3 linked regions of the Catalinimonas alkaloidigena genome follow. The protein of the gene in region 3 interacts with the protein of the main gene of each other region in a pairwise test. Links are inferred from orthologs where the notes say so. Each region holds a gene or a part of one and is shown on either strand. Other genes may lie near its edges. The genes, in order: rlmN, BLR44_RS19095 and ftsZ.

Region 1 (2,984 bases), on a different replicon or contig from region 3:
CATCAGCACCAGCGGCGGCAGGATGTACCACCATTCCAGTGTGGTGGGCAAATCGATTTTAGAAAGACGTCCGTACGAAACATCGCCGCCGTAGGCGTACCATCCCCAGCAGACCACCACCGTGAGAATAACGGCAGCATAGGCCCATAAAATGTACCAGGGGCGCTTTTCGTTTGAACTTAAGAAGGTTCCGAGGGTTTGAATAACGTCGTTTCCTACCACCGAATAGGCAGAAAGCAAAAAGCCGACGTACATCACAAGTGTTGTAATCTCCATAAAAAACGCAACACGCAATTGAGGCGCTTGCTTACCGGGTAGGCGACGAACAGCAGTGCGGGTTCGTTCTCCCAATTTGTACGGCAAAGGTAGCCATCTTTATCACCGATGTGTTAACTCTGTGTTAAATCGCTTTCCGCGCCAGCGAATCGTGTAGGGCGTCCCAGCCCTCCGTGTCTTCCTGAAGACGTCGAACTGCCTCAGCCACAAATTTTTGCAATATTACGTGATTCTCGTCCAGCGGTTTGCCCGTCACGCGCCGGTAAACGCCTGCCAGCGATTGTACCACACCCGCCTGCTGCTGATAGCGTTTCAAAAATTGCGCAGCCCTGAACTGCTCCAGAAATCTGTAAAACGTGGTAGCATGGGCTTCCCACGACAACCACTCGAAAATCTTCACGACACCTTCGAGCGTAACACGATCCAGTTGTGCATAAAATTGGTCGGCCAACGCAGGCTCTTTCTGCAGAAGTTGCCGGTCGAGCAGGATTTCAACCGCGACATGGGCCAGAAAGTAGTCGTATTTCTGCAACAACGGCACTGGCTGCGCACGCAACCAGTCGGTCAGTTCCCGCACACGCGTTTGAAACCAAGGCAACGTATGAAACACCCGATCGACTTCGACGTGGCGCAGAATGCCTTCCCGCACCGGCGTCCAGTAGGCTGTGTCGGGCAACGAGGGGAGCGCAGCCGGAATGCGCAACACGCGCTGTGCGCGCACCAGATCGGGCAACACCAGTCCTAGCGTATAATAAGGATCGTGGTACGTACGGTCAAGATAATAGTGCGATAGGTAATTCACGCGCCCTGCCGTTCCTTGATCGCCAGTTGACCGCACGCCGCATCAATGTCTTTGCCCCGGCTGCGCCGCACGTTGACCGTGACGCCACGCTTCGCCAGGTAATCCCGGAAACTATTGAGCCGGTCTTCGCCGGTATTGACAAAGCTGGCTTCGGCGATAGGGTTGTATTCGATGATGTTGACTTTGCAGGGGAAGTGGCGCGTGAACCGGTACAGTTCTTCGGCGTCTTTTAAGGTATCGTTGAAATTATAAAAGACGATGTATTCGAATGTAACCGGATTTTTTGTTTTATTGTAAAAGTACTTCAGCGCATCGCGCAACGCTACCAACGAGTTGCTCTCATTAATGGGCATAATCTGATTGCGCTTCTGATCGTTGGCGGCATGCAGCGAAAGGGCCAGGTTAAATTTGACCTGATCGTCGCCCAGTTTGCGAATCATCTTGGCAATGCCGGCAGTAGAGACCGTAATGCGGTGCGAAGCCATGTTCAGACCCGATGGCGAGGTGAGGTAGTCGATCGACTGCAGCACGTTTGCGTAATTCAGCAACGGTTCGCCCATTCCCATGTACACGATGTTGGTGAGCGGTTTCTGATAGAACGTTTCCGCTTGTTGGCGGATCAGCACAACCTGGTCGTAAATCTCCGCGGCATCCAGGTTTCGCTTGCGTTCCATGTAACCCGTCGCACAAAACTTGCACGTTAACGAACAACCTACCTGCGACGAAATACAAGCCGTCATGCGGGTATCGGTCGGAATCAGCACTCCTTCCACCAAATGACTATCCCACAGCCGAAAGGCTGATTTGACCGTTCCATCGCCACTCTGTTGTTGGCTGTCGACCCGGACAGGACGCAGGGCATAATGGGCCTCCAGTTGCTCGCGCAACGCACGCGAAAGGTTGGACATCTCGTCGAAGCTATGCGCCGACTTTTGCCATAGCCATTGCTGAATCTGCTTGGCACGGAACGGTTTTTCGCCTACCGAAGTCAAAAATTGTTGCAAGGCGTGGTCGTCGGCCTTACGGATGTCGGGTAATGTAGAAGAAGGGGTTTGCATGGTCGCGGCTGAGCCTTACAAATCAGGAGAATAAAGTATGGTCTTAACTAAGATGATCTGTAAAAGATTCCACCGCCTTGGACGAAACGTCGAACGAGTTAAAACTTTAAGCGGCCAAATCCTCATTAATAAAATACAATATTATGCTTAAATTAAGCTATTCTAACGCATCAGTTCTTACGTATTAACAAAACTCTCATTCATTCGCTTGTATGTTGTTTAATTTTTTTTCAGAACAGATGTAAGGAAGATCAGATTTGATCACTATATTTGCTAAGACGATTAGATTATTTGCATAAACGAATATTCAATTTTTAAATCCAATAGCCATGACAGCAGATCTAAGTACAAGCCAAGATGTTCGGAACGTAATCGATTCCTTCTGCGAAAGATTACGTCGGGATGAGATGATCTCTCGTTATTTCCAGTACGTAGACTGGAAGTCGAACTTGCCTCAAATGTACAGCTATTGGTCGTCGCTTCTGTTGGGTAGAAAAGAAGAAAGCCGTTCGGAAGGACGTCCTTTCCCGAAGCATATGATGATGCTCGGGTTAACCGAAACCCAGTTTCAGCGTTGGATTCAGCTTTTTTATAAGGCCATTGATGAGAAATACAAAGGGGAAAAAGCCGCGAAGATGAAATTGAACATCCACGCGCTCACCCTGGCTTTGCAGTCGCGGTTGCATGTTATGAACGCAGACGACTGATTTTTTTGACTCTAGCCTGTCATTTTTTAGCCACGTTAGCGTTCTGCCGACGTGGCTTTTTTCATGGCGCGCCGGATGTAAAAGGTCAGCCCCACCAGCGAAAACAGCACCAGCGCCACGACGACCACGCGTTCGGTCACG
Region 2 (3,159 bases), on a different replicon or contig from region 3:
ACCTGAATGCCCTGGCGGGCGATCCGGTGTCAGCCTTCGGGGGGGTGATCATCACCAACCAAACGATCGATGCCGCCGTGGCAGAAGAGTTGGACAAACTCTTTTTCGAAGTCTTGATTGCGCCCGACTTTGCGCCCGAAGCCCTGGAAACCCTGAAGCGCAAAAAGAACCGCATCCTCCTGAAACAGAAACCTGTCGATTTGTCGGCGCCGCAGTTCAAAACTTTGTTGAACGGAGTGATTTTGCAAGACAAAGACCTTTTTGCAGAGCAAGCCTCCGATTTGCGTTGCGTTACGGAACGTCAGCCGACCGACGAAGAAGTACGCGCGCTGCTGTTTGCCGTTAAGGCGGTGAAACACGCCAAGTCGAATACCATTGTGCTGGCACGCGAAAACCAACTGATTGCCAGCGGCGTGGGACAGACGTCCCGGGTCGATGCCCTGAAACAAGCCATTGAAAAAGCCCGTCATTTCGGCTTCTCGCTCGAAGGTGCTGTGATGGCCTCCGATGCCTTCTTCCCGTTCCCCGACTGTGTAGAAATCGCCCACGAGGCCGGAATACGCGCGGTGGTGCAGCCCGGTGGCTCCATCCGCGATCAGGATTCCATCGATTTCTGCAACGCGCACGGCATGGGCATGGTGCTGACCGGCGTGCGTCACTTCAAGCACTAATCTTTCTAAAAGTCAAGTCTGAGCTTCTCGGCGGCGTAATGTTTTCAAAAAAGGGCATCGCTTCTTTTTCCAACATTACATTACGTTCGCCGAGGGTTTATTTCTAAATTTACGATATACGTGATCTATAAACGCCTTAAAATGAAGTAGAAACGAAGATACTTGCAGATTTTCTTGGCGACGCTTGTCGAACAATGTGAAAAAACTTTCTAATTTTGGAAACCTCCCAACAAGACCGGAAAATGGGCAGATCTACCCTTAGAAACGTGCAAAATCCGCTAATTTTGTCGACGTTACTTTCTGCCAAAGCACTGGTGAAGTCAGTTGACACAACTTCTTCGGGGTTGCCTAGCGGTGGGGAGGATTTAGTCACATATCGACAACACCAACTACTCCTGTGGGATTCTTTGATTTCTTTTCCAGCGATATAGCGATCGACCTGGGTACCGCGAATACCCTCGTAATTCACAAAGACAAGATTGTGGTGGACGAACCGTCCATCATCGCCATCGACAAAACAACGAGCAAAGTGCTGGCCATCGGCAAGAGGGCCATGCAGATGCACGAAAAAACGCACGAAAACATCAAGACCATCCGCCCGTTGAAAGACGGCGTGATCGCTGACTTTACGGCCGCCGAGCAGATGATTCGCGGCATGATCAAGCTGATCAACGTAGGCAAGATGGGGCTGTTTTCGCCGTCGCACCGGATGGTAATCTGCATCCCGTCGGGCATCACCGAGGTAGAAAAACGGGCCGTAAAAGACTCGGCCGAACACGCCGGTGCCAAAGAGGTCTACATGATCTACGAACCCCTGGCGGCGGCCATCGGGATCGGGATCGACATCGAGCAACCCGTGGGATCGATGATCGTCGATATAGGCGGAGGGACCACCGAAATTGCGGTTATTGCCCTCTCCGGCATTGTTTGTGACCAGTCGATCCGCATCGCGGGCGATGTGTTCACCAAAGACATTCTCGACTACATGCGTCGGCAGCACAACCTGCTGATCGGGGAGCGCTCGGCCGAACGGGTCAAAATCGAAGTCGGTTCAGCACTGACCGAGCTGGACAACCCTCCGGCCGATTACGAAATTCGGGGACGCGACCTGATGACCGGTATTCCGAAGGTGATCAAAGTGAGCTACTCGGAAATTGCGTTCGCACTCGACAAGTCCGTTTCGAAAATCGAAGAAGCGGTGCTGAAAGCCCTGGAGATTTCGCCCCCCGAGTTGTCGGCCGACATTTACGAAAACGGAATTCACCTGACCGGTGGCGGTGCCATGCTGCGTGGCCTCGACAAGCGTCTGGCCCTGAAAACCAAACTCCCGATCCACATTGCCGACGACCCGCTGCGTGCCGTTGTGCGCGGAACCGGCATTGCGCTGAAAAATCTCGACAATTTCAAAAGTGTACTTATCCAGTAACGCTTGGCCGTTACGCCGGTTGGGCACTTTGTCGATACGATGATGCCTGTTTCTAACCCACGATCTGGCAATCATGCAGCAGCTTTTTCAGTTACTTTTCCAATATCGGCTCTTCCTGATGTTTCTCCTGCTGGAGGCCATTTGTGGGTGGTTGATCGTGCGGAACAATCCTTACCAGAGTGCTGCGTTTCACCACACGTCGAGTACCCTTACCGGCGATGTCCTGACGTTCAGTAACAGTACCAAAGAGTTTCTGGAATTAACGACGACCAACCAGCAGCTGGCGGCAGAAAACGCCCGGTTGCGGTTCGAGTTGGAGCAGGTACGGTTACAAACGTTGCCGATCCGGACCGACACGCTCACACAGCGCGATTCGATGCGCGATTCGCTCCATATAGAGCTGCCACCGTTCCAGTTTGCGTCCGACACGGTTGTGCCGCAATACGTATTCAGAACGGCCAAAGTCATCAATAACTCCGTCCGTCGCTTCAAAAACTACCTGACCATCAACCGGGGGACCGACGACGGCATTCGCCCCGGAATGGGTGTGGCCTCGTCACAGGGCGTGGTGGGGCGCGTGAAAGCTAGTTCCAAACATTTCTCGACCGTGACGTCTGTACTGCATACCGACATGACGGTATCGGCCCAGATTCAGGGCGAAAACGCGTTCGGGTCCATCAGTTGGGACGGTACCGACCCGCAGCGCGTCCAGCTCAACTACATTCCGCGACACATTCAGATCGAAGTGGGCGACACGATCGTGACCACGGGGTACAGCACCCTCTTTCCGCCGTACATGGCGATCGGCACCATCCAGGATGTAAACATTGACGATAACCAAACGTTTTACGACATCGATGTGACGTTATTCAATGATTTACAGACAGTTACTTACGTATACGTAATCGAGAATTTATTGCAGGAAGAGCAGGATTCGCTCGAGCAAGTCAGTATGCAATAGGCAATACATGAACAGCAGTCGATTTATTACCCAGGTTTTGTACTTCGTCTTTTTAGTCGGCTTGCAGCTGTTGCTGTTCCGTAACTTAGTCATGTTCAATT
Region 3 (2,995 bases):
CGCCTCGTACATCCGCTGGGGTCGGCTGCTGCCCGGATCTTTGATGACTAGTTCCTCAGCATAGGTGCCGTCGGCATGGAGGTGCGTAGACAACACGCCTCGCCCCTGCTCTTCCGAAGCGCTGACGACGGCCGCCCCGGCCCCATCGCCGAAAATGACCGAAACGCCGCGCCCCCGGGGGGTCATGTCCATCGCCGAGGATTGAATTTCTGCCCCAATCACCAGCACGTGCTTGTACATCCCGGTTTTGATGTACTGATCGGCAATGGACAGCGCGTAGATAAACCCGGTACACTGCACGCGGATGTCGAGCGCGCCGATGCCGGGCAACCCGAGTTCGCGCTGCAACAGGACCCCAGACCCCGGGAAGTAATAGTCGGGTGTGATGGTCGCCAGCACAATGAAGTCAATGTCTTGCGCCTGGAGTCCGGCCCGATCCAGCGCCATGCGCGCCGCGGCGGCCGACATGCTGGCCACGGTATCCTTACCGGGCGTAAAGAAGTGGCGCTCCTGAATGCCGGTGCGCTCTCTGATCCAGGTATCGCTGGTATTGAGTTGCTCTTCCAACTCGGCATTGGTGACAACCCGTTCGGGAACGTAGTGCCCTACGCCTTTCATTACAGAAGTATACATCATTGAAAATAATGGGGTGGTGGTGGCCTCGAAGGTAGCGGATCTACGGGGTTTCGCTTCGCGAGAGGCCGGGAAAATAAAAGCACCTGCGCGCTGGCAAGTGCTCGGTATTCGAATACGATAAAAAAAGCGCTTCCCGAAAGAAGCGCTCGTAAAGATTAGTCGACGTTGTCGTGCAGGAATTTGTTGTTACCCAGAATCTCGTTGTCTTCCGTCAGGCTATACCGCGAGATGTTGGTATCGGACGAGTGCGGCAACTTTTGCAGCACCACGTTGCGCCGCAGGTACGCCGGTTCGTCGTACATTTTCAGATCGGTGCTTTCCATGAACGAACGGCTGCCCATGCCTTTCAGCTTACGCACGCGCTCACGGGCCTGCTCCTGCAACAACCGCTGGCGTTTTTCCCAGTGGTTCTCCGGCATTTCCGGCGTCCGGGCCGGTTCGCGCTGCGGCGGCTCAACGGGTGGCGGTGGCGAGGTGGGTTCCGGTTCAGTGAACGAGAAGCGGCTGGTCGGTTCCAAAACGCTCGTCTCTTTCGGCGTGTCGTCTGCCGATGGCGCATCCCACTTGGGCTGGGCCGGGTTCCGCTCGGACATCGGGCGAGGTTCTGATTTCGGCTTTTCGGACAGCGGGGCCGAGAAAATGCGTTTGGTTTCGGCAGGCGGCGGGCTCGTCACCGGCTTGACCACCGACCGGTTGGTCAGCAGGTCGGTCACTTTCCGCTGCTCCACCACCACCGGCTCTTCGTCCGGCTTGTCGAAGCCCGTAGCAATCACCGTAACGCGGATGTGTTCGCCGAGGGCATCGTCGATACCGTGACCGAAGATCATCTCTGCATCTTCCCCGGCTTTTTCCTGGATGTAGCCCGTGATCTCCGACAGCTCGTCCATCTGCAGTTCCGACTTCGAGCCGGAAACGATGGAAAGCAGGATCTTCTTGGCTCCATGAATGTCTTTTTCGTTCAGCAGCGGCGATGCGAGGGCCTGTTCGGCCGCCCGGCTCGCCCGGCTGTCGCCCGACGTGGTGGCCGATCCCATCACGGCGGCTCCTGAGTCGCGCATGACGGTCTTGACGTCTTCAAAGTCAACGTTGACGTAGCCCGGCACGGTGATGATCTCGGCGATGCCTTTGGCAGCCGTGGTCAATACGTTGTCGGCCTGGGCGAAGGCCTGGCTGATCGACAGGTTGCCGAAAATTTCGCGCAGCTTGTCGTTGAGGATCACCAGTACCGTATCGCAGTTGGCGCGGAGTTCGGCGATTCCCAGATCAGCCTGCTGGCGCTTTTTCCGTCCTTCGAAAAGAAAAGGGGCCGTAACAATGCCGACCGTCAGAATCTCCAGATCTTTCGCGATGCGGGCAATGACCGGCGCGGCTCCCGTTCCGGTACCACCGCCCATCCCGGCCGTGATGAACACCATTTTGGTGCCGTCGTCCAGAAACTCGCGGATCTGTTCCTGACTTTCGAGCGCGGCGTCGCGTCCGCGCTCCGGATTGGCACCGGCTCCCAGCCCTTCGGTCAGGCCCGCACCAATTTGCAGGCGATTCGGGACCGGGCTGTTTTTCAGGGCCTGGGCATCGGTATTGACCACCACGAAGTCGACATCTTTGATGCCCTGGTTGAACATGTGATTGATGGCGTTGCTGCCACCGCCCCCTACGCCGATCACCTTGATGATTGACCGATCTCGCTCGGGCATTTCAAATCGAAATGATTTATCCATCATATGCGACTTTATGTTTTACCACCTCCGGAGGCCCGTTTTCTGGGGTTTCCGAAGGCATTTCTCGTTCAATAAAATTAATACTCGCCTTTGTTGTCCAGGTCGTCGATCAGCAGGTCGCGCGTGCGATCCAGGAACCGCCGGAAGAAATCCGACCCGGTTTTCTCGGTTTTTTCCCGCTTGGTGTTGCGGTCGGGCGTCTGCTGGCTCTGCACTTCCGAGTAGTAGTTCTGCCGGTCGTCGACGGAACGGAAACCCGACAGCACCAGCCCCACAGCAGTGGCAAATTGCGGGCTCTTGATGTCCTCGACCTTCCCGCGGCTCAGGTGTTCGTTCGGGTACCCGATGCGCGTGTCCAGGCCGGTCATCAGTTCGAACAGCGGCTGCACGCCTTGCAATTGTGCGCCCCCGCCGGTTACCACCAGCCCTCCGGCCAGGCGGTTCAACAGCCCCGACATGATCAGCTCGGTGTGGATCAGTTCGACGATTTCTTCCATCCGCGCTTCGATGATGTAGGCCAGGTTTTTGACCGACACTTCTTTCGGCGGGCGGTTGCGCAGGCCCGGAATCGACACCACTTCGTTGTCGCGCGCCTCTTCGGCCAGCGCGTGTCCGAAACGGGTCTTGAGCAGTTCGGCCTG

Evidence for each region.
Region 1: the proteins of ftsZ (region 3) and rlmN interact in binary tests that used the Escherichia coli proteins (3 or more experiments, as listed by UniProt). The link is inferred for Catalinimonas alkaloidigena from one-to-one orthologs.
Region 2: the proteins of ftsZ (region 3) and BLR44_RS19095 interact in binary tests that used the Escherichia coli proteins (3 or more experiments, as listed by UniProt). The link is inferred for Catalinimonas alkaloidigena from one-to-one orthologs.

The regions. Positions count from the first base shown.
Region 1 is NZ_FNFO01000008.1:116,186-119,169, forward strand. Bases 106-2,929 are described here. They hold rlmN (dual-specificity RNA methyltransferase RlmN), read right to left. Parts: upstream 2,137-2,929; coding sequence 1,075-2,136; downstream 106-1,074. Other genes in these bases: BLR44_RS18915 (hypothetical protein), read right to left, coding at 106-276; BLR44_RS18920 (ACP phosphodiesterase), read right to left, coding at 401-1,078; BLR44_RS18930 (group III truncated hemoglobin), read left to right, coding at 2,466-2,843; BLR44_RS18935 (TVP38/TMEM64 family protein), read right to left, coding at 2,879-2,929. In the rest of the region: more of BLR44_RS18915, read right to left, coding at 1-105; more of BLR44_RS18935, read right to left, coding at 2,930-2,984.
Region 2 is NZ_FNFO01000008.1:153,911-157,069, reverse strand. What follows is about bases 84-3,082. They hold BLR44_RS19095 (rod shape-determining protein), read left to right. Parts: upstream 84-1,068; coding sequence 1,069-2,097; downstream 2,098-3,082. Other genes in these bases: BLR44_RS19085 (hypothetical protein), read left to right, coding at 3,066-3,082; mreC (rod shape-determining protein MreC), read left to right, coding at 2,171-3,058; purH (bifunctional phosphoribosylaminoimidazolecarboxamide formyltransferase/IMP cyclohydrolase), read left to right, coding at 84-671. Also shown: more of purH, read left to right, coding at 1-83; more of BLR44_RS19085, read left to right, coding at 3,083-3,159. UniProt on the Escherichia coli protein: Forms membrane-associated dynamic filaments that are essential for cell shape determination. Acts by regulating cell wall synthesis and cell elongation, and thus cell shape.
Region 3 is NZ_FNFO01000005.1:329,400-332,394, forward strand. The notes cover bases 75-2,909. They hold ftsZ (cell division protein FtsZ), read right to left. Parts: upstream 2,358-2,909; coding sequence 792-2,357; downstream 75-791. Other genes in these bases: BLR44_RS15075 (beta-ketoacyl-ACP synthase III), read right to left, coding at 75-633; ftsA (cell division protein FtsA), read right to left, coding at 2,432-2,909. In the rest of the region: more of BLR44_RS15075, read right to left, coding at 1-74; more of ftsA, read right to left, coding at 2,910-2,995. UniProt on the Escherichia coli protein: Essential cell division protein that forms a contractile ring structure (Z ring) at the future cell division site. The regulation of the ring assembly controls the timing and the location of cell division.